Regions from separate parts of the Paenibacillus sp. ov031 genome, predicted to be linked through region 1. Evidence: riboswitches for the same ligand, from Rfam matches in the RefSeq annotation. Region 1 holds a riboswitch; the other holds the start of a gene.

Evidence for each region. Region 1 has a riboswitch for cyclic di-AMP ahead of BUA17_RS29310 (3D domain-containing protein). Riboswitches for the same ligand answer to the same signal wherever they lie in the genome.
Region 2: linked by a shared signal. The riboswitch ahead of BUA17_RS16420 (HAD family hydrolase) and the one ahead of BUA17_RS29310 (3D domain-containing protein) in region 1 are both predicted to bind cyclic di-AMP.

Annotation. Positions count from the first base shown of each region.
Region 1 covers NZ_FRDO01000012.1:8,696-19,930, forward strand. Annotated here, with positions in the region: gene holB (DNA polymerase III subunit delta') at 1-366, shown strand, start outside; gene BUA17_RS29275 (PSP1 domain-containing protein) at 484-1,284, shown strand; gene yabA (DNA replication initiation control protein YabA) at 1,313-1,681, shown strand; gene BUA17_RS29285 (tRNA1(Val) (adenine(37)-N6)-methyltransferase) at 1,767-2,546, shown strand; gene rsmI (16S rRNA (cytidine(1402)-2'-O)-methyltransferase) at 2,547-3,428, shown strand; gene BUA17_RS29295 (AbrB/MazE/SpoVT family DNA-binding domain-containing protein) at 3,720-3,974, opposite strand; gene BUA17_RS29300 (HD domain-containing protein) at 4,293-5,573, shown strand; gene BUA17_RS29305 (TatD family hydrolase) at 5,902-6,672, shown strand; cyclic di-AMP (ydaO/yuaA leader) riboswitch at 6,914-7,167, shown strand; gene BUA17_RS29310 (3D domain-containing protein) at 7,441-8,625, shown strand; gene rnmV (ribonuclease M5) at 8,782-9,327, shown strand; gene rsmA (16S rRNA (adenine(1518)-N(6)/adenine(1519)-N(6))-dimethyltransferase RsmA) at 9,332-10,234, shown strand; gene yabG (sporulation peptidase YabG) at 10,294-11,190, shown strand.
Region 2 covers NZ_FRDO01000003.1:541,954-553,188, forward strand. Annotated here, with positions in the region: gene BUA17_RS16370 (TadA family conjugal transfer-associated ATPase) at 1-695, opposite strand, end outside; gene BUA17_RS16375 (nucleotide-binding protein) at 692-1,915, opposite strand; gene BUA17_RS16380 (VOC family protein) at 2,075-2,458, opposite strand; gene BUA17_RS16385 (DUF6612 family protein) at 2,725-3,588, opposite strand; gene BUA17_RS16390 (thiol-disulfide oxidoreductase DCC family protein) at 3,688-4,110, opposite strand; gene BUA17_RS16395 (hypothetical protein) at 4,254-4,532, opposite strand; gene BUA17_RS16400 (zinc ribbon domain-containing protein) at 4,631-4,876, opposite strand; gene BUA17_RS16405 (organic hydroperoxide resistance protein) at 5,082-5,501, opposite strand; gene BUA17_RS16410 (Nramp family divalent metal transporter) at 5,948-7,243, shown strand; gene BUA17_RS16415 (HAD family hydrolase) at 7,384-8,076, opposite strand; gene BUA17_RS16420 (HAD family hydrolase) at 8,242-8,640, opposite strand; cyclic di-AMP (ydaO/yuaA leader) riboswitch at 8,758-8,933, opposite strand; gene BUA17_RS16425 (glutathione peroxidase) at 9,301-9,777, shown strand; tRNA gene BUA17_RS16435 (tRNA-Leu) at 9,928-10,010, opposite strand; gene BUA17_RS16440 (urease accessory protein UreF) at 10,432-11,133, shown strand.

The DNA of each region.
Region 1 (11,235 bases):
CAGCAGAATTGGTTTGCAGAAATTAGAAACGTAATGTTACAATTAGGGAAGGAGTCCCTGGGTAGAGGAAGTACATCATTGATCTCTGCACAGCAGAAGCTTTTTAAAACCGGACTCTCAGAACACCTGGATACGATGCTTAGCCTGTTCCATTTATGGTTCAGGGATATGCTGTATGTCCAGTATGGTAGGCATGAACATATCGTTTTTATAGATCAGTTGGACATGCTGTCTCAGTTGGCCCATACCCGCAGCACCGAGCAGTGGGTTTCCTACATGGATATGGCCGCAGCATGCAGAAAAAAATTGCGTTTCAATGTCAATGGCCAGCTTTGTCTGGAGCAATTTTTGATCGGTTTGGCATAAGACTGGGAGAGGACAGATTTTGTTCCAATCATATGCAAACGGTTATAACTTCGGCGGGTTCCCTAAGAAGACAGGGCTTCAGACGAAGTGGGATTGGCTTACGAGGGGGTTAATTTTTTGTACAGTGTAGTGGGTGTCCGTTTCAAAAAAGCGGGCAAAATTTATTACTTCGATCCCCTGGACCTTCCCATTGAAAAAGAAAACTGCGTTATCGTGGAGACAGCGCGGGGGGTAGAGTACGGTAAGGTTGTCGTCGGCAAGAAAGAAGTAGGCGAGTCTGATGTGGTGTTGCCGCTCAAAAAGGTCATCCGGGTGGCGGGCGAGACAGATGCCCGTGTCGTAGATGAGAACAAGCGTGCAGCAAAAGAAGCATTCGGTACTTGTTTAAATAAAATCAAAGACCACGGCCTCAAAATGAAGCTGGTCGATGTGGAATTTACGTTTGATCGCAATAAAATTATTTTTTATTTTACAGCTGAAGGAAGAGTGGATTTCCGGGAGCTGGTCAAGGATCTGGCAAGCATTTTCCGGACACGGATCGAACTGAGACAGATCGGTGTACGTGATGAAGCAAAGATGCTTGGAGGGATCGGACCTTGCGGCCGAGTATTATGTTGTTCTTCCTGGCTGGGAGACTTTGAGCCGGTATCAATCAAGATGGCTAAAGATCAGAGCCTGTCACTGAATCCGACGAAAATTTCCGGGTTGTGCGGAAGACTCATGTGTTGTCTGAAATTTGAGCATGATAACTATGAAAGTGTGAGAGAAGAATTGCCGGCTGTAGGCAAGTTGGTCGTCACCTCTTTGGGTGAAGGAAAAGTTGTCGGCATCAATGCCGGTAATCGCACAGTCCATGTTCAACTGTTCGACATCAGTAAAGTCAAAGAACTTCCGCTGGATGACGTCGTTATCAAGTAAACCATAAAGGTTGCTTCGGGGTGGAAACTTGGAAAAGAAAAATCTGTTTACGCACATTCATGAAATGGAAACCCAATTGGGTCAGTTGCACAGTGATTTAGGAGAGTTAAAAATGATTGTTAAAGAGCTGCTTGAAGATAATCAGCGGCTTACCATCGAGAATGAGCAGTTACGCAAACTGCTGAAGCGTGAGGCCCCGGCAGATTTGCCCATCGCATCGGCGCTCGCTCCGGTAGCAAGGCCTGCGGGTCCAGCTACTGGTGAAGATGTTGTAGGTGAAGGATATGATAATCTGGCTCGGTTGTATCACGAAGGATTCCATATCTGCAATGTCTATTATGGACATTTGCGGACGGAAGGCGATTGTCTGTTCTGCCTGTCTTTTTTGAATAAATGAAGTGACCGTAGGGATCCCCTACGGTTTTTTTTCAAGGTTAAGAACCTTGTCTGAGATATAGAGTACCGGAGGATGAGTGTATCATATGACAGAAATATCAGTAAAATTGCAAGATTCGGAGCGAATCGACGATTTGCTCTCTCATGATTTGAAGATTATTCAAAGTGATGAAGTGTTTAGTTTTTCGATGGATGCCGTATTGTTGGCCCGATTTGCTTCAGTACCGAAACGGGGTCGTGTGCTTGATTTGTGTACAGGCAATGGGGTTGTTCCCATTCTGTTGACCACACGAACGCAGGCGAGTCTGGAAGGCATTGAAATTCAGCCGCGATTGGCAGATATGGCACGTCGCAGCGTTCAACTGAATGCATTGGAAGAATCCATTACGATCCATGAAGGTGATTTGCGTGAACTCGTGAAAGAAACGGGCCATGCTGTATACGATGCTATAACGGTTAACCCTCCGTATATGCCCTTGAATGGAAGTGACCTCAAGATGAACACTCATCAGGCAATGGCACGCCATGAAATCGGGTGTACGCTGGAGGAAGTCATTCAGGCCTGTAATCGACTGGTGCGCAATGGCGGTAAAGTATCCATGGTTCATCGTCCGCAGCGTTTAGGAGAGATCATCACTCTGATGCGTGAGTACAAACTTGAACCAAAGCGGATTCGGATGGTACATCCCCGTGCTCATTTGGAAGCCAATATGGTGTTGATTGAAGCGCTCAAGGATGGGAAACCGGAGGTACGCATGCTTCCACCACTGATTGTTTACAATGAAGAAGGGAAATACTGCGAAGAAATCATGGACATATATTACGGTGCGCAGCATGCACAACGAACAACGGAAGGAGGGTTATAGATGACATTGCATATTCAGAAGAGCTACGCGGAGCAGTCGGGTGGTGCCGGTAAACTATACTTGGTAGGAACACCAATCGGTAATCTGGACGATATGACATTTCGAGCAATTAAAACATTGCAGAGCTGTGACATCATTGCAGCGGAGGACACACGTCAGACCCGAAAGCTGCTTACCCATTTTGAAATTACACCATCGATGTTGTTCAGTTACCATGAGCATAATAAGGGAGCTAGTGGGCCTGAACTAATACGCTATATAATAGAAGGAAAAAATTTGGCACTCGTCAGTGATGCCGGTCTGCCGGCCATTTCCGACCCTGGTTCCGATCTTGTAAAACTTGCGCTTGAAGCTGGAATTACGGTCATTCCCATCCCTGGAGCCAATGCGGCGTTATCAGCTCTGATCGTATCTGGTTTACCGACGGAGCGTTTCACATTCGGCGGCTTTTTGCCGCGGGAGAAAAAAGACATGCGAAAAGTGATGGAAGCTTTTAATGAGTCCAACGGTACGTTGCTATTTTATGAGTCCCCTCACCGTATTCGTAAAACTTTGGCTTATCTCGAAGAGATTCTGGGTGATCGGTCGATCGTACTGGCACGTGAACTAACGAAACGTCATGAGGAGTTCGCGAGAGGCAGTATCCAAGATTGCATAGAATGGCTTGAGGAACACCCGCCACTTGGGGAATATTGTTTGCTTGTAGAAGGTATCAGGGAAGAAGAGCGTAAGGCGGAGCGGGAAGCCTGGTGGCAACTGCTGTCCTTGGAGGATCATGTGAGCCATTATGAGAATGAAGGACTTAGTCGTAAAGATGCGATGAAGAAAACGGCAACGGATCGAGGTTTGACGAAACGAGATGTATATAACGCTTTAATTTAATAACGAATCAACAAAAATATGCTGGAATAGGGAACATAAACTTAAAGGGACCTTAGATCCAACCTTAATGGAATATGAAAATGAGCAGAGCGGAGAAAAAATTATATTACGAACGTCACCGCTCTTCTATTTGGAGTTGAACAGACTCGTAGCTCGATTTTTTGGGTAATGAAAACCAATAATAAAGCAAAAAAATACCTTCCAGCGGTGGGGTTCACACCGGGAAGGCGATCAAGGAATATAAAAAGGTTAGAAATAACAATTTAATAAGACCATTATACCTGATATTTCTTATTTTGTCACAGGTGCAGGGATTTCGGAAATACATTCGTTACAAACAATTTTACCTTTGAAATAAGTAACGTTCTCTGCATTGCCACAGAAGATACAAGCTGGTTCGTATTTTTTCAACATGATGCGCTCGCCGTCAACATAGATCTCAAGAGCATCTTTTTCACCAATACCGAGCGTACGGCGCAATTCGATTGGAATAACTACCCGTCCCAGTTCATCCACTTTTCTTACAATACCTGTTGATTTCATCATTATAATCAGTGCTCCTCTCAGCTAACGATCATTGTCATTATTCGACATTATTTTATGTTTTATGATACTCATCATACCAACGATTCCCAAAACAGTCAACCTTAAAATTAGCTTAAAATAAAGGCTGTTTTTGATAAGATTACGAGTGGTAAGGGATTGGAAGCCATTTTTCGTATTTAAACATCAATGTCATCTTTGTCGATTTGGAAAACGACAAAACTACCTTATTCGACAAGATTCGTCAAAGCCTGTCGAATCCTTGGTGGTATTATACTGAAAAGCGACAAATACAAACGATATTTAAAGGAGTGAATAGACATGGAACAGCGTTTAACGGAAGAAAAGGTGTTTAAAGATCCGGTACATAATTATATCCATGTGCAAGATCCGATTATATGGCAGTTGATCAACACGCCCGAGTTTCAACGTTTACGCCGAATCCGTCAATTGGGAACTTCGTTTCTTACTTTCCATGGTGCAGAGCACAGCCGCTTCTCACATTCCTTGGGCGTCTACGAAATTACACGTAAGATTATTTCCCAATTCGAAAGAAGTCACTATTCAGATTGGCCAAAGGAGGAAAAAACAGTAGCCCTTTGTGCAGCATTGCTCCATGATCTTGGACATGGGCCATTCTCTCACTCTATAGAAGAAGCTTTCGATATGAATCATGAGGATTGGACTTGTCGGATCATTACAGGTGATACCGAAGTAGGGGCGATCTTAAGACGGTATGCTCCTGATTTTCCCGAGAAAGTGGCTTCTGTTATTCAAAAAACGTATGAGCAACCTATTGTCGTTAATTTGGTTACCAGTCCGCTCGATGCGGACCGCATGGATTACTTGCTTCGGGATGCCTACTTTACAGGTGTAAACTATGGGACGATTGACCTTGACCGTATCTTGCGTATGCTGCGTCCATATCACGGACGAATTGTGGTCAAGGAGTCGGGCATGCACGCCGTGGAGGATTACTTGATGTCCAGGTACCAGATGTACTGGCAAATTTACTTTCATCCGGTTACCCGAAGTTCGGAAATTATATTGCGGCAAATATTTAAGCGGGCAAAAAGTCTCATACAGCAAGGTTTTCAATTCCGCTTCATGATTGATCCACTACCCCAGTTATTCGCTGGAGATCTATCGGTGGATGAATATTTACAACTGGACGAAGCTTTGATTCAGACGGCATTTATGCAGTGGCGCAAAGAGGACGATGCTGTTCTAAGTGAGTTATGCGAACGATTTATAGATCGCAAATTATATAAGTATGTAGAGATTGAACAGATCGACGTAAACATGATTGAAGAGATTCGGGAAGCCTTCACTGTAGCTGGTCTCAATCCCGAGTATGATCTTGAAATTGATTTTCCAACGGATAATCCGTATGATGTGTTTCGTCCGGATGAATCCACGGACAAGCAGATTCTGCTGCTTGATCGGCAAGACAAGTTACATGAGTTGTCAGAGGTGTCCGACATTGTCCGTTCAATTAGTGGTCTTCATCGTGGAAAGCATCATTTGTATTATCCGCAAAATAAGGTGGATGCGATTGTTCATGAATTACCGTCCCATATACGCCCCTATTTCTCCCATTAAATGATGCGTAATGCTGTTCAAGAATCATGATGTAAAAAAGCTTTCGAAAAGAGCTATTTTTCATGATACAGTAATCTGCTTTAATGGAGAGTACATGTAGATCGACATAATTTTGTAATCAAAGTAATTAGAATACAACCCGATTGCCTAAAAATGAGCACATATAGATATGAAGGAACTTGTTCGTTCTACATGTTGTGCTCAACAAACAATGAAAGAAATATAAAAAAAACATGATCCAATTTAGTAATAGTTATGTTCTGGTTAAGACTGCAGGATGGATTAAAAAGAGATAGTCGTTTATTCGACATGAAGGGAGAAATACAGCATGATGTTGTTCGACACACATACACACCTGGATGCACCACAATTCGACGAGGACCGCGAGGAAATGATTCAGCGTGCTGTGGATGCAGGCGTTGGTCGCATGATTAATGTGGGCTTTAACCGGGAGACCATTCCAACCACGATGAAGCTGGCTGAAACCTATGATTTTATATATGCTGCCGTAGGCTGGCACCCAGTGGATGCAATCACAATGCAAGAGGGTGATCTGGAATGGATTGCATCTTTATGCAAGCATGAAAAAGTGGTAGCCATCGGTGAAATTGGTCTAGACTATTACTGGGACACTTCACCGAAAGAGGTTCAACATCGCGTATTACGACAACAGATTGGTCTTGCCCGTGAGTTGAATATGCCGATTGTCATTCACAACCGGGATGCGCATGAAGATATTGTAAATATTCTGCGTGAAGAGAAAGCTGGAGAAGTAGGCGGTGTCATGCATTCCTTCTCTGGCAGCTGGGAAACGGCGAAAATGTGTCTGGATTTAGGCTTTCATCTTTCCTTCGGAGGGCCAATCACGTTCAAAAATGCAAAGCAACCCAAAGAGGTACTTGAGAAGGTTCCTATGGACCGATTTTTCATCGAAACGGACGCTCCTTATTTGACACCGCACCCTTATCGTGGAAAACGAAATGAGACAGCGCATGTACGTCTGGTTGCAGAAGCAGCTGCGGAAATTAAAGGCATTTCGATAGAGGAAATTGCAGCAATAACGACCAAAAATGCCATGGAACGATTTGGGATTCGTTAAAAGATCGAGCAAAACGGGTGAAAAAGTGAGTTAGGCGGAGTTAATTTGCTTTTTGATCCAAATAAATCAAGAATATTACAATATTTTAACCAAATATTTAGAAAAACGTACTTGAACAACGCTTTACAACATGCATAGAAACAGGATATCATCTTTTCAGTGAATTGTTGTGCGGAAAATTGGACAGATGTTCGGGGGATGAACAAAGGGACACTTTCCGATGAAACAACATTACTTTCATGAATCAGTCTCGCTGAGTCTCCGTTAACGGAGAGCGGGGGAACCAATAGGGCTTAAACATCAGTGATTGCAGCCGATGCGCAACATGCGCTGACCCAAAAGCAGCGTATGAATCTGCGAAGCCGTATTTGATTTCTTCTTTGGGTCTCGGGGTGAATTCAAGGGCGTCCGCCATGAGCGGATGACCGGAGATAGGGCGGCTCTCTTTCGCCCGAACCCGACAGCTAACCTCGCAAGCGGAAAAAGAGAGGCAACCTCGTGCATGAATTTCCGATATTCAGAATCATTCGGAAGCCACGAAAGAGTTCCTCTTAAACTCTTTCTTTGGCTTTTTTGTTTTTGAATAAAAGAAATACGGTCATCATACGGTAAGTATTCAGGAGGATGACATCATGTTGCGAAGATTGATTCATGGTGCAGAACCGGATTATGTTGGTCCGATCTGTGTTCTGTAGAAAATTTGGTATAGTCGCGTCAAAGACATCATGCATTACTTTAGACGGCGAGGCTATGAAGGAGGACGGAGAAGTGGGCACATTCCAACCAGAAGAGACCCATGAGTCACGATCATCCAGTAAGTCTTTCGCGTTGCGGTGGAAGCATGAGAACTTGCGTCAAATGGCATTGATCGCGATTTTCTCAATTGCGCTTACAATCATGATCTTGTTAGTCGTTTACGGTCAGGCCGGGAAACAAATTTCACTGGTTATTGATGGCAAAGCTCAAGCGGTAGAGACTCGTACAGGAATGCTTCAGGAAATGCTGGAGGAGCAGTCAATCACAGTCAGCCCTCACGATCAGGTATCCATGCCCTTGAATGGGGCGATCACAGATGGAGACCGCATCGTTATTGAGCGGGCCGTTCCAGTTAATATTACGGCAGACGGGGACACCAAGACTCTGTATACAACCGATTCATCGGTAAAAGATGCGATTAAAAAATCAGGTATTCAAATTGCAAGTGAAGACAAAGTATATCCGGCGCTTGGAACCACTATTGAAGCGGATATGAAAATCCGTGTAGTGCGGGTAACAAAGCGTACGGTGGAAGTGGAACATCCGATTGCTTATAAAGTGATCAAAACGGCTGACCCTAGCTTGTACAAAGGCGACAATCGTGTCGTTGTGAGCGGTAAAGAAGGCACACTTGTACAGCATATTGAAAAAGTGTTTCAGGATGGAGAATTGGTCTCCAAAAAAATGGTGGGTAAATCGGTCGCAACGAATCGCGTCGATAAAGTGATTGCCATTGGTACCAAAGCCAAACCTGTTGTGAAAGAGCCAGTGATTCAGACGGTATCGGCGCAGACTTCCACGACAAAAACAGCAACAACCACGAACTCGAAGAAAACCGCTGCCTCGGGCAGCAAAGTAATTACCGTCTCAGGCAGTTCTTTTAAATATTCAAAAGTCTTGAAAAATGTATCCATGACGGCATACTCTTCTGAAGAGCCTGGTATCGGCACAAAAACAGCTTCAGGTACTCGGGTAACTGAGGGACGTACCATTGCGGTTGATCCCAAAATCATTCCGATTGGCTGGTGGGTGTATATCGAGGGCCTTGGCTTCCGTCGTGCGGAAGACACAGGTGGTGCCATTAAAGGCAACAAAATTGATGTGTATTATGATAGTGTGAAGCATGCCCTGAACTTCGGACGGAAGAAAGGCAAGACGGTATATGTGATTGGTCCGGTGAAGCCGGAAGCGAACTAAAATCGTTTTACTTTGAAATGGGAATGCTATAAAATATAAGCATGAATGATTCATGCGGAATATGCGGCGGAGGGGTCTGAATTCAGTCTCCCCCGCCGTTTGGCAGAGAAGAGGGATATTCCTCTTCTTTTTGCGTTAGAAAGGAAGAAATGGAACATGATAAAAGAAGTGATCGTGGTAGAAGGCCGTGACGATACCGTAGCCATTCGACGTGCGGTTCAGGCAGATACGATCGAGACCGGTGGGTCGGCCATCAACCAACGCATTCTAAAGCGGATTGCACTTGCTCAAGAGAGACGTGGTGTCATCGTACTGACAGACCCGGATCATGCTGGTGAACGTATTCGTAAAATCATCGCCAATAAAGTACCTGGTTGCAAGCATGCTTTCATTCCGGAGGAAGATGCTACGCGCAAAGGCGACATCGGAGTGGAGAACGCTTCACCGGAGGCGATTCGTCATGCATTAGCACGTGTACACACATCATATGAAGGCGCACCAAGTTTGATCGATTGGGAGGATCTGATTGCGGCGGGACTGATTGTGCACCCACAGGCTGCTGCACGTCGTATGGAGATGGGCAATCTGCTGGGCATAGGTTATTGCAATGGCAAACAGTTCCACAAGCGGTTGAGTGTATTCCAGATTACCCGGGAAGAGTTCTCCGAAGCATTATCGCAAATTGAACGTGAAGGATTGTGAGCGTATGAAAGGCATGGAAGAAACCGTAGAAATTGCAACACCCAAACGAACCAAAGAAATTATTCAAAGACACGGATTTTCATTCAAGAAGAGCCTGGGTCAGAACTTTCTGATCGATCAAAATATACTGAACAAAATTGTAAATGCAGCTGATCTGGACGAGTCCAAGGGCGCACTTGAGATCGGGCCAGGGATCGGCGCACTCACAGAACGTCTGGCTCGGGTAGCCGGTCCTGTAACGGCTGTAGAGATTGATCAGCGATTGATCCCGATTCTGGGTGAAGTGATGCAGCCTTATCCAAACGTTCGTGTGCATCACGGGGATGTGCTGAAGCTGGATCTAGCTGAGTTGTTCCATACCGATTTTGGAACGGTAGATAAAGTGAGTGTTGTAGCCAATCTGCCTTATTATGTAACGACGCCAATCATGATGAAGCTGCTCGAAGAGAAGCTGCCTGTAGACAGCATTGTGGTCATGATCCAGAAGGAAGTGGCTGAACGCATGGCTGCTGCACCAGGATCAAAGGACTATGGCAGTTTGAGCATTGCGGTTCAGTACTACAGTATGCCGGAATTGGTCTGTATTGTTCCGCCCACGGTCTTTATTCCGCAGCCTAATGTGGAATCGGCTGTAATTAAGTTAAAGGTGCGTGAACAACCACCGGTTGAAGTTCCCGACGAGGCACATTACTTCGAAGTGGTACAGGCTTCCTTTGCGCAGCGTAGAAAAACCATCTCCAATAATCTGAAAGCCCGTTTCTTCACGAAGGAGAACAGAGAACAGGCTGATCAGTTGTTGGAGCAGGCCGGTATTCAGCCTTCAAGACGGGGAGAAACATTGAGCCTGCAGGAGTATGCGACACTCAGTACCGTAATGTGGGAAGCTGGGGTACGATCAGCTCTGTAAAATTCGGATGAACCAATCCGGGTTTCTGCCCATACGATGGGGTAGAGGTGATTATGTTGATGAATATCGGAGACTTGGTCGTTCGAAAGTCATACGGTGGAGATGTGACTTTCCGGTTGGAAGGCCTCCAGTCGGACGGTGCCATCATTAAAGGGACCGAGTTCCGGCTGTTAGCCGATTCCCCTGTGGACGATTTGATACAGGTTCCTTATGAACCGCAGAGTGCGAAGACGAGGCAGGCCCATGTGAAGGCACATCAGACGCTCTCACTCCTGCAGCAGAATCGAATGGAACAGGCCGAGCGCAATCGTGAAGGTTTGGTTCAGGAATGGTCTGTTCAACAAGAACCCGCTTATTTCGAGATGCCTGGCAAAGTGCTGCACTTGGATGGCGATCCTAATTATCTAAAAAAAAGCATGAACCTTTATGAGCAGCTTCGTGTTCCCGCAGAGGGTCAATATGTACACGAGTCTGCCATGGCGGACACTTTATATCGTCTGCTGCCCAAAGTGCGTCCGGATATCGTTGTCATTACTGGCCATGATGGGGTACTCAAGACCCGTCAGCCCTATGACTTATATAGTCTGGGAAGCTACAAGAATTCGCAGAACTTTGTATCCGCTATTCAGGTAGCTAGGCAATATGAACGTCATCTCGATGCGCTCACGATTGTAGCTGGCGCGTGTCAGTCCCACTTTGAGGCCTTGCTGCGGGCTGGAGCGAACTTTGCCAGTTCACCAGGACGAATTCTCATCCATGCCCTGGACCCGGTCTATGTGGCAGCTAAGGCAGCCTTCACGTCGGTGCGGGAAACGGTGAACATGAATGACATTTTGCATAACACGATTAGTGGTAGCCAGGGTGTGGGCGGCGTAGAGACACGGGGAAGTTATCGGGTAGGTCTGCCCGGATTGAACGATCTATCCACGTTAAAAGTGAATCCATCAGCCGTCTAATGATGGCAGAAGAAAGTCCCATTTAGGGGCTTTTTTTGTTTGCAA
Region 2 (11,235 bases), on a different contig from region 1:
ATCGTGATGATCCGTTCATCCGCCGGGATAAACTGAGATAATGCATTTAGGAAAGTAGTTTTCCCCGACCCGGTTCCGCCGCCGATAAAAATATTGTATTTGCTGCGTACCAACTGCTGCAGCAATTCTGCCGCTTTCTCATGCAGGGCACCTTTACCAATCAGATCGGACATCTTCATCGGTTCACTTGGGAATTTCCGAATCGTCATAGTCGGACCCTTCAATGCAATAGGAGGCAACACGATATTGACCCGAGAGCCGTCTTTCAACCGCGCATCCACGATTGGAGAAGACTCATTCACAATCCGGTTCACCCCGGATACAATCATCTGGATAATGTCTTCCAGTCGTTCCCTGGACTCGAACTCCAGCGTGATCTGTCTGACTTCACCTTCCTGCTCAACGAAAATCTCACGGTGGCTGTTGATCATAATCTCCGTAATTTCGGGATGATCCACCAATGGTTGCAGAATATCCAGCCCTCGAAAGGAGTCAAATAACCGTTGTACCAGCGTATGACGCTCCCCGGAGGTCAGATCATCCAGATTCGGGTCAGAGAGCACTTTACGCTCAATTCCCTGCCACAGTTCTTCGTCTCCCGCAGACGACGTTAAATCGAGGCCAGCCCTGACCTCGCGACGCATGATCTGAAACTGCTCTTCACGGTCCAGTATCATCTTGGATGAATCCGTCATAGTGACCAACCATCACCCTTCTGGATTCGTCCTGTCTGCTTCAGTTCTTCTTCCCCATCCTGTACGATCATGGCGCATAGTCTCTTCACTTCGCGTTGAAAGATCGGTGAGCTGAGCATCACTTCCTCCTGGCTTAGCTGCTTCCAGGAAGGGATATACGGCAGTACAGCATCCAGATGCAGATCAGGTCTTGGCAAGGCATTGATGACGCTGTCCCGATACTTGTTGACAATGAAGCGGGCACGATCCAGTACACTTTCATGCAGATCCGGCCACGTACGCTCCATATGCTGCATCCATTGACCCCAGCGGTGCATGGAAGAGATGTCATCCTCAACCAGCCACACGAACACACCTGCAGCATCGAAAATCCCCTCACTGCGTCCATCCCAACCTGAGTCCCCATCGAGAATGAGCACATCATATTGCCCACAGTCAGCCAAATAACGGATCAGACTCTTCGTATCTTCACGGGACATTTGCAGCAATTCCTTCCGATTCGATAACGGCCAGAATACATCCGACTTTAGCGCTTCGTGACGAAGCACGTATCCATCCACCCCTTTGGAGGAAGACTGCACTTGTCCCTGTTTGCATGATTCTTTCCTGCCCACCTTCAAATCGTATAGCAGACGTGAAAGCCCTGTTTCTGCATCAGTTATACGCTGCCCACTTCTAGACATACCCTTCTCCAGAAATGGCATTGAGCTATCCAGCGTCTCCAGATTGAGATACAGAACAGCATATCCCGCAACCCCCAGTTGCTTCGCCATATGCATCGCCACCGCCGTTTTGCCACTCCCGCCGGAAGCTGATACAACTCCAATAGAAAGTGTCTCCTGTCCTGGACGATGGGTTTTCTTCCGACGCGGCTGCCGACAAGCATTAAGAACAGCATCCATCAGCGTAGGCAATGGTTGATATTTCATCAGCCGTTTATCCTCATCCACCTCATCTAATCCTTCACTAAGCATCACCCATGGAATACCCGAGGTTTCGCCACCGTGACTCAGCCAGCTGTTCAGAAATTCCGGTTCCGCAATCACCAGATCCGGCAGTTCCCTGCCTTCTTGTTCATTCATGTGATCCCTGAACGCTTCCCATTGTGAAAAGGCGGTAAATCGTATACCGGAGCCGGACGAGCTCCCTTGTACAAAATCAAGCCAGGCGCTGATATACTCTCTGTCTTTGGAAGCCAGCACTGCCTTAAGAACAATCAATTCTTCTTCCCTCCCTGCAAAAAAGCACAAAAAAGCACCGTCCAATAACCGCATGAGTATGCAGTGTATGGACGGTGCTTCCGTCACGTGCTATGAATGTATGGATAATATAGCATACAATTTCTGGAGGAGCAAGGGATTTATTCAAACGCAAATCACTCAAGAATGATAAGGTGCATCAAACTCAATAATATTGCGGTCAGGATCAAGTACAAAAATCTGTGCAAACCCGGCAACACTATCTGGTCTTGCCTCATATTCAATTCCCTGCTGTTCCAGCCAGGCCAAAGTCTCCTTGTAACTCTTCACCCAGATCGCAAAATGTCCATCTGTTGTATCGATCCCTGCCTCACGAAGAGTGTGTCCCTGCGGGTGCTGTAACAGATGAAGCTGTTGACTACCAAGGGCATACCAGGTGCCTGTGGAGTTGAAAGGCGGACGTTCAATCTCTTGCATGCGGAGCAAACCGGAATAAAATGTCTTCGCAACTTCCAAATCACGTACAGCCAGACTCACATGATGTATATGTGCATATTCAATCATTTCTTTGACCTCCTGCCTGAAATAGCCTTCCTTCAACTTCCCATCAACTCTAAATTCAATCGCTTACACGACTATACTATAACACCTTGGACTCTGACCACAACGCATACAAAAAAAAGAAAAACACCCCTGATTGAATTCAGCGAACCTGTCGGTTCACACAAATTCATATCAGAAGTGCCTTCTCCAGAATATCCACATCATAAGCAACTTTACCAGGTTAACTTCTCATCAGAGAGAATCACACCCGCTTAGCCTTGCGCTTATTATTTAGCACTATCCAATGCTTCTTGCGGGATTTTAATCTCTTTCACGCCATTATGGTTAGAGAACGTACTGGTCATCTTCATGTCCATCGAGATTTTCTGTCCTTCCTGCTCCATATTCATAACCATGTTGACATCCGTACTTGCAGGCAGGTAGGTTTCTTTGTTGATCATATATTTCATTTTCATGCTGGTAATATTCATTTGATCAAGCATCGCTTGAGTTTGGGCATCCGATCCATTTTGCTCCATAACCGCTTTGGCCAGTTCCTTCACGTTATCACCGGATACGTCAGCGTTAATGACGTAGTTGTCGCCTTCTTCCGTAATTTTGGTGTCTTCGGCAATCTTTTTGAATTGCTCCAGCTCACCTTCCGGATTCATGCTTGCCTGCATCTGCTCAATCAGTGGTTTCGTTTGCTCGTCAGGAATTTTGACCCACTGGTTCCCCACCTGCGAATAAATCTTATCCGAAGTGATGTACTGCTTCACATTCTGCGCTTCCTGTCCGGACATTTCCATTTTCATCTCCTGATAGATCATCATCGGATCTTTGATGATATCCATCTTCAGTGATGTTTTCACCTGTTGATCCTGGGACTGCTCACCAGCCACCAGTTTCAAATTTTGATCGATATTGGCTTCCGTAGTGAAGCTTTTCATATCTTTAGTAGCTGCATTCGTTTTCTCAATTAACTCGTCCAATGTAGGGATCTTTGTCTCCTGCTCCGCAGTTGTATTCCCCTCGTTAGACGTTTCGTTTCCAGCTGGCGGCGTTGCTGTACTGTTATCTGCATCGCTACTGCAAGCTGTCATGCTTACTGCTAATAATGCCCCAATAATTAATGTAGTCCACTTCTTCAAGTTATTTGCCTCCCAAAATAGAGTTGATCCGTACTCATTACCCAATTATTTCCGTTATTAATCAATCGTCACCGATAAAATATGTCACACTTCAGCCTTTCAAAGGAATCGATCCTTAATTTCAGGTGTAGGCAGCATGCACGCTTCATCTTTACCGAACCAGCGATATCGGTTGCGAGCTACAGTGTTATATATGGCATTTCGAATAAATTTCGGTACAATAATCAACACGTACAATAATGGATAAGGGAATTTCAAACCTTTGGCCAGACGCAGCGCTGCGGTTGAACGTGTATAATATTTTCCATCCTCAATGAGTACAAAAGTATCCATGCTGTCCGTGGACAGATTGCCCTTCTCCAGCAATTTTTTCGCTACATCCGATTGGAGTGATGCAAAATGATATTTCCCCTCAGGGTCACGCTTGATAATCCACTTCGTTAATCCTTGGCAGAAATGACAGACTCCGTCCACAAGCACAATCGGGTGTCCCTGATGCTGATCCGTTTGATTTACTGTCATAATCGTGGCCTCCTCATGTGTGCTATTAGCATAACTTACCCGTTTTGAGTCATCTCGGTCGCTTTTTCACATTTTATTTAAGTATAACGGAAAATAGAAAAAGAGCGCAGGGTCTATGCCCACGCTCGTATCTGTTTTGGCAATTACTCGGCAATTGCCTTTTCCATCCATTGGTCGTCGATCATCTGTTGGTGCAGGTCACCAGCCCACTGGTCCATGCATTTGCAAATGAAATCTTTGCGACATACCGGACAAGGTGTTTTCTGTAGACGGCTGATATTGGTCAGCTTCCATTCCGGGGAATGGGAGTAGAATACACGGCATTGTGTACCGTCTACCAATTTCATTTTAAATTCATACAATCCGTCTTCCTTGTTGCCACTAGCTAATTCTAAATTTGCAATACGCGGTCTATAAGACATGGATATCACCTGTTAATTCAAATTTGGTTCATGCATTGACACTTCTTAGTACTAAATCATATTAAAGAAATTTTAGTTCGATGTCAACTCACGCACATTTACCCACCAAATAGAATATCAAGAATGGTACCCACCTGACCCTGTTTTTTCCCTTTCAACACATCCGGATCGAATACTTCTACATATCCACAGGAAGAACAGGCGACGAAGAGATAATGATTGTGCTGAATATCAAACATTTTGCTAAGTCCTGCTCCTGACATGGATACTTCCTTAATATTGCAATCCGTACCCCTGCATTTGGTACATACAAATCGTCGTTCTATCATCTCTTCAATACTCATTGTCGTTCCCCCTTATTCGAATGTATGACTTCAAGCAAGAGTAGATTATGTAAAATAGTACGCTGTTCAACATGCAATCTCCTGCATCTCATCTGTATTATAAAATACAAAACCCTGCCGAAGGCCAGCAGGGTCTTGTACTCGAACATCAGGTATCCAAAGATACCCTGCTCTATATGTTCCCTTTACTCCTACGAGTCAGGTCTTAAACTACATTAAGTACCACATCAATATTGCCGCGTGTTGCTTTGGAGTAAGGACAGAAATCATGTGCCTTGCGTGCAAGATCCTCTGCTTGACTGTGATCCACGCCAGGCATGCTCACATCCAAACGTACAGACAGTTGGAAACCATCATCTGCCGGATCTTTGCCGATGGATACATTACTTGTGACCACCACATTCTCCAATTTCACGCCTGCTTTGCGTGCCACATTGGCAAGAGCACTTTCATAACATGCACCGTATCCCGCTGCAAAGAGCTGCTCAGGATTGGTTCCTTCACCACCGGAGCCTCCAAGTTCTTTTGGCATTTTCAGATCATGCTTGAGCACGCCATCCGAAGAAGCCACCGAACCTGTACGTCCACCTTTAACTGTCGCTGTTGCTGTATATAAAGCTTCCATTAAGAATCTCTCCTTCACCTATAAGATTTTTGTTGCCTACAATTCAATTTAAACTTCTGGCTCATTTTGAAACGTTGTTGCTCCTTATTCAGCTTTTACATCTTTATCTTTTTCATGCATTGAGGATGAACACAGGTAATTTATCCAGGGTTGGGTAATATACTAAGGCACAATTCACTCTCCGGTAAATTTTGTCCTCATACACAAAAGTTGCACTAGACAAAAATAATTGAAGGAGTACAATGTAAGTATCAACATAAACGTTTAGACATATGTGAGGTCGTTTAATTACGCTTTTAAGATTTTGGTTTCAATGTTCCAATTTAATCAAAGGAATGACACCGTTCCTCTTCATATAGAATATCAATACTTCAAAGTCGGGTGATTATATTATGAGTAAAAAAAATCCGTTCAACACTCCTTCAAATGAGCCATTGGCTGCGGGCATGGCCCCATCTCTCGGGGAAGCCCACAGCTCCATGAAGGTGCCTCAGAACGCTGCTTGGTGGAAAAAGTTCCTTGCTTTTGTTGGACCGGGTTACCTCGTTGCCGTTGGATATATGGATCCCGGGAACTGGGCAACGGATATTGCCGGTGGTTCACAATTCGGTTATACGTTATTGTCCGTTATTCTGATTTCGAACTTAATGGCTGTTGTGTTACAGTCTCTCGCTGGCAAGCTCGGGATTGTCACAGGACGGGATTTGGCGCAAGCCTGCCGCGAACGATTTAGCATGCCTGTTGTAATCGTGTTATGGATTTTGTGTGAGCTTGCGATTGCAGCCACCGACCTTGCCGAGGTTATTGGTTCAGCCATCGCGCTCAAGCTGCTGTTCAACATCCCCATGTTATACGGCGTCATTATTACCGCTGTCGATGTACTGGTCATTCTTTTGCTGCAAAATAAAGGCTTCCGCGCATTGGAATCCCTCGTAATTGTACTAATGGCTACCATCGCCCTCTGCTTCGGGATTGACCTGTTTCTCGCTAAACCGGATATGGGTGGCGTCATGCATGGTTTCGTACCGAATGTTGAGATTTTGCAAAATCCAGCTATGCTCTACATCGCCATCGGGATTATCGGTGCAACCGTGATGCCCCATAATCTGTATCTGCATTCTTCCATTGTGCAGACCCGTCAGATTGAACAGACGCCAAAAGGAAAAAAAGAAGCGATTCTGTATTCCACCATGGATTCAACCATCGCTTTAACGCTAGCTCTGTTCATTAATGCAGCCATCCTGATTGTGTCTGCTGCCGTGTTTCATAGTGCGGGTATGACCCAGGTTGCGGAAATTACAGATGCTTACCATCTGTTGACACCTTTGCTGGGAACCACTATCGCCAGCATCCTGTTCGGTGTAGCCCTGCTGGCTTCAGGCCAAAACTCAACACTCACCGGCACGTTGTCCGGACAGATTGTAATGGAAGGCTTCCTGAACATTCGTATTCCAGCGTGGCTTCGTCGACTGGTTACACGTCTGATCGCTATCATCCCGGCCGTCATCGTAACAGCCATTGCTGGAGAGCACGGAACAGAAGAACTGTTGATTCTTAGCCAGGTTGTGCTGTCTCTGCAGCTACCCTTTGCCGTCATTCCGCTGGTAATGTTTACGAGTGACAAAAAAAGCATGGGGGCTTTTGCCAACAAGCTGTGGCTCAAAATCATCTCCTGGATCATTGCCGGAGTTATCGTTGTCCTGAATGTGTATCTGATTATCCAGACCATTCTGTTGTTCTAGGTTAAACGGAACTACGCGGTATTTTGTCTAAATCAAAAAGGCTGATCAACTCAAGTAACGTACCCCTTGAGACGATCAGCCTTTTATATGTTTGAGCAGCAGCCTAATTATACCGATTAGATCTTAAATACTGCTCTTATTTAGTTGTCTGAATTTTGAGTTACCATTAACAATGGAAGAAGTTCCTCCAGTGATTCAATAGTCCAGTCTGGACGCTCTGCATCCGCAAGCTCCGGCTGGAATCTACCATAACCCTGCAAAATCCGGATCGTGTGCATACCCAGCTTCTTAGCCGGAATAATATCATTATCAATCCTGTCGCCGATCATGACCGCTTCCTCAGGTTTGCATCCCGCCTGTTTCAACGCTACAGCATACAATTCAGGATCAGGCTTGGACACTCCTTCTTCAGCCGAACAGGCCAGCACATCCACATACTTGCGCAAGCCGTAGCTATCCAGCCGATTTTCCGTCCCCGGACTCTGATTGGCAATGATACCAATCTTATAGTGTTGCGACAACGTCTGGAGAACAGCGTCGGCTGACGCAAAGGGGCGCTCAAGCTCTTTGCGGAACTTTAGCTTCTCCTGTATCTGTTCCCGGTGCCCCTCATCGCTGATAAGGGTACGAATAGCCAATTTCATCGGCCATTGCTCGTAATTTCGGTAAGAGGCGGCAAATATATCTCGCACCGTCTGCATCTCCACCTGATAACCGAGCGCACAAGCTTCACGAACGAACTGACCGATAATATCATCTACCGGCTCCCATTCGTCCACGAGCGTATCCCCCACATCAAAGAACAACCATTGTATTCCACGTACATCCGGCACGCCTATTCCTCCTCGTTAGCCACAGGAAATCCATATCCCTATTTCCCAAACCATAAAAAAGAAGACCCACCAACATGCATGAGTCTCCTCAAGTTTCCGTTTATTTATGATTTCAATTATAACAGGCAGCTGACACTGGATCAATCACAGGAATAGTACTAGCCACTAGCCATTCAGTAGAAACCCAACTTCCCCATTCAAGGAATATACAATACGGTCTGCTCCCATTCCCCGATAGATCCCTTTGGGGTGGCTTTGTTCCGTAATGACACACAGGGACTTGGATGTCCAGGAGCGGCAGATCTGCAAATATCGACAGGTCAGGTTTAGGCTATTTTCAAAAATAAAAACATTGCCGACACTACCTTGCGGCAAAAACCATTTCTGAGCAGCAGCTGTGTTCATGCGAATGACATGCTCCACACCGATTCTCCGGAGCCTGCGCTCTTCCCCTGCACTGTTGGTCAGAACGGCAAACGGCATTTTTTTGTACATCAGCAATTTGATAAATTTACGTCCTGCTTCATTTGGAGCAGTCACTAAGATCATCTCTTTATCCATCATTCGTTCCTCCCTTGGCGTGAAAAGACAACAAAAAAGAAGCGTGGGGGACCAAGGCCTCCCGGACGCTTCTTCAATAATCCATAGCAAAAAGACACTATGAACCAGCGTACGGCTTGTTGCCTCTCCCTTTAACGCTTACGAGGTTAGCTGACGGATTCGGGCGCGAGAGTCGCCCTATTTCCGGCTGTCACCGGAAAATTCACCCCATGGATGCCTACTGTCCTAGACAGTTCATCCTGTTGGTTCCCCCGTTTCCCACCCATGAATGAATGGAAACTCAGCGATTAAAACATCGTTCTTTTATAATCATTAATCAGAGCGATATTATCGTTTGTTTCGTTTTTCATGTAAAATTTAATTTAAATTGGAATTACGATATGAATCATACACCCGTGCCATATTGGTGTAAAGTCTGCGCAGATCACCGAATCGACGGATTTTTGCCATTTCACATCAATAATAGCGCTTACAACGTATCCATTCTCTACCCATCTCATCAAAGCTCTCTAATTCTCTCTTTAGCGAAATTCAGGTAGCAAATCAGTCACAGATCATACACGACAGCTTCAAATTAAGTTAAAAAAGCAATATTAATTTTGCATTATTTAATTGTAATCAATATAATAGAAGAAAGAAGAATATGAAATGGAGGCGATTTTCATGTCAGTCTACGACTACAAAGTAAACACCCTTCGCGGTCAGGAAGTTGAAATGTCCAACTATCGTGACAAAGTACTGCTTATCGTGAATACAGCAAGCCAATGCGGCCTCACACCTCAATTCAAAGGTCTGCAAGAGCTTCAGGATAAGTTTAAAGACTCCCCATTCGAAGTTCTTGGTTTTCCAAGCAACCAGTTTGCACAGGAAAAAGGCTCTTCTGATGATATTGCCGAGTTCTGCCAGATGAACTATGGTGTTAGCTTCCCGATGTTTGAGAAGATCGATGTGAATGGTTCAAGCGCTCACCCTCTTTTCCAGCACCTTACCAAAGAAGCGCCAGGCGTACTCGGCTCCAAAGCCATCAAATGGAACTTCACCAAATTCCTTGTGGATCAGAACGGACGTGTTCTGAAACGGTATGCTCCCAAAACAACACCTGATAAAATTGAAGCGGACATCAAAGATTTGCTTAAATAACAAGTAAAGGCCATCCGACCCCAGCAGACAGAATGAGCATGCATTCAGGGGAAACGGGTGACCTTTTTTTGTCTGGCCCATCTGTACTGTAAATAAAACAAAAAAAAGAAGCTTCCCATACGGGAAGCTTCTTCTTTATCGTTCTTATGATGCGGTCGAGAGGACTCGAACCTCCACGGGTATACACCCACTACCCCCTCAAGATAGCGTGTCTGCCATTCCACCACGACCGCATGTCGTAAATAATCGGCAACAAAATTGATTATACCCGGTTCATGTTTAAAAGTAAAGCATTTTTCTAAATATCATTTTAACTGCGCTTTTCCTTCCATAAATCGTATAATCTCGTCATTTTCTCCTACGAAGTGCATATGATTAAATTTAATCCCGTTTGTATACCCGATTAGGCCGATCACTCTACTTTATTTGTATTACCATCCTTCATATCCCTTAGTATAAAGTAACTCATAAAGTTATATAAAATAACACTAAATAGATTTAATATTCAAAAAACAAAGAAACTATTGACAAAAAGCGGATATTTATGTGAATATATATATCATATAATTCGGATTTACAAACATATAGCGAACCAAAAAGGAGTATAAATGTTATTTAACATAACATTTAACGAACCGTAGGAGGCGAAAGATTGTGAACCGTGGGAATAAGCTGCTCGATTATGTCAAACTGCTTGATTCCTCTATCCAGGTCGGAGGGTTCACCCATTCCTTCGGTATGGATGCCCATATCGCTGAAGGTACCATTCGTAGTGTTGAAGATCTCGAATCATTCATGCGCTGTCAATTGCATCCCAGCATCGTGCGTCTGGAAGGTATGGCGATTAAAGGCATATACACCGCCGCAGATCACAAGGACGCATGGCGTACAGCCCTCATCGACAAACTCGTTCATGTCCAGCGCACCCCAGTCAATCTTAGAGAACATGCCTCCATTATGGGCAAACGACTAATTAAGCTAGCTCGCGCACTACACCCCTGGATTGATTTTAGCCATCTCGAACAAACGCTGGCTAAGTATGAATCTGTTGGCTGTCTCCCCACTGTTCACGCCTGGATTAACCACCACCTCGAAATCCCTGTCGAGGAGGCGGTCCTTGGTTATCTGCATTCAGCCATGAGTGCCTGCATAACCGAAGCCTCCAAAGTGATTCCCCTTAACACCGATACAACCCAGGACCTGCTGGTTCGCCTGGCCGCAGACCTGGAGCATGAATGGGATACCGTCAGCGCCTCCGCTGCGGATGGACCGGTACAACCGACCTCATTGTCCATGAAAACGTTGTTTCCAAGCTTTCACATGCTTGGAGCAGGGCTTCACGCATACAGAGCCTAATTCCCATCCCCTTTTTCTTCACACAACCCACCTCCTCACACAGTAAAATATAAAAAAACACGCCGCAACCTCATTGCTGGCGTGTTTTTTATGTCATTTATT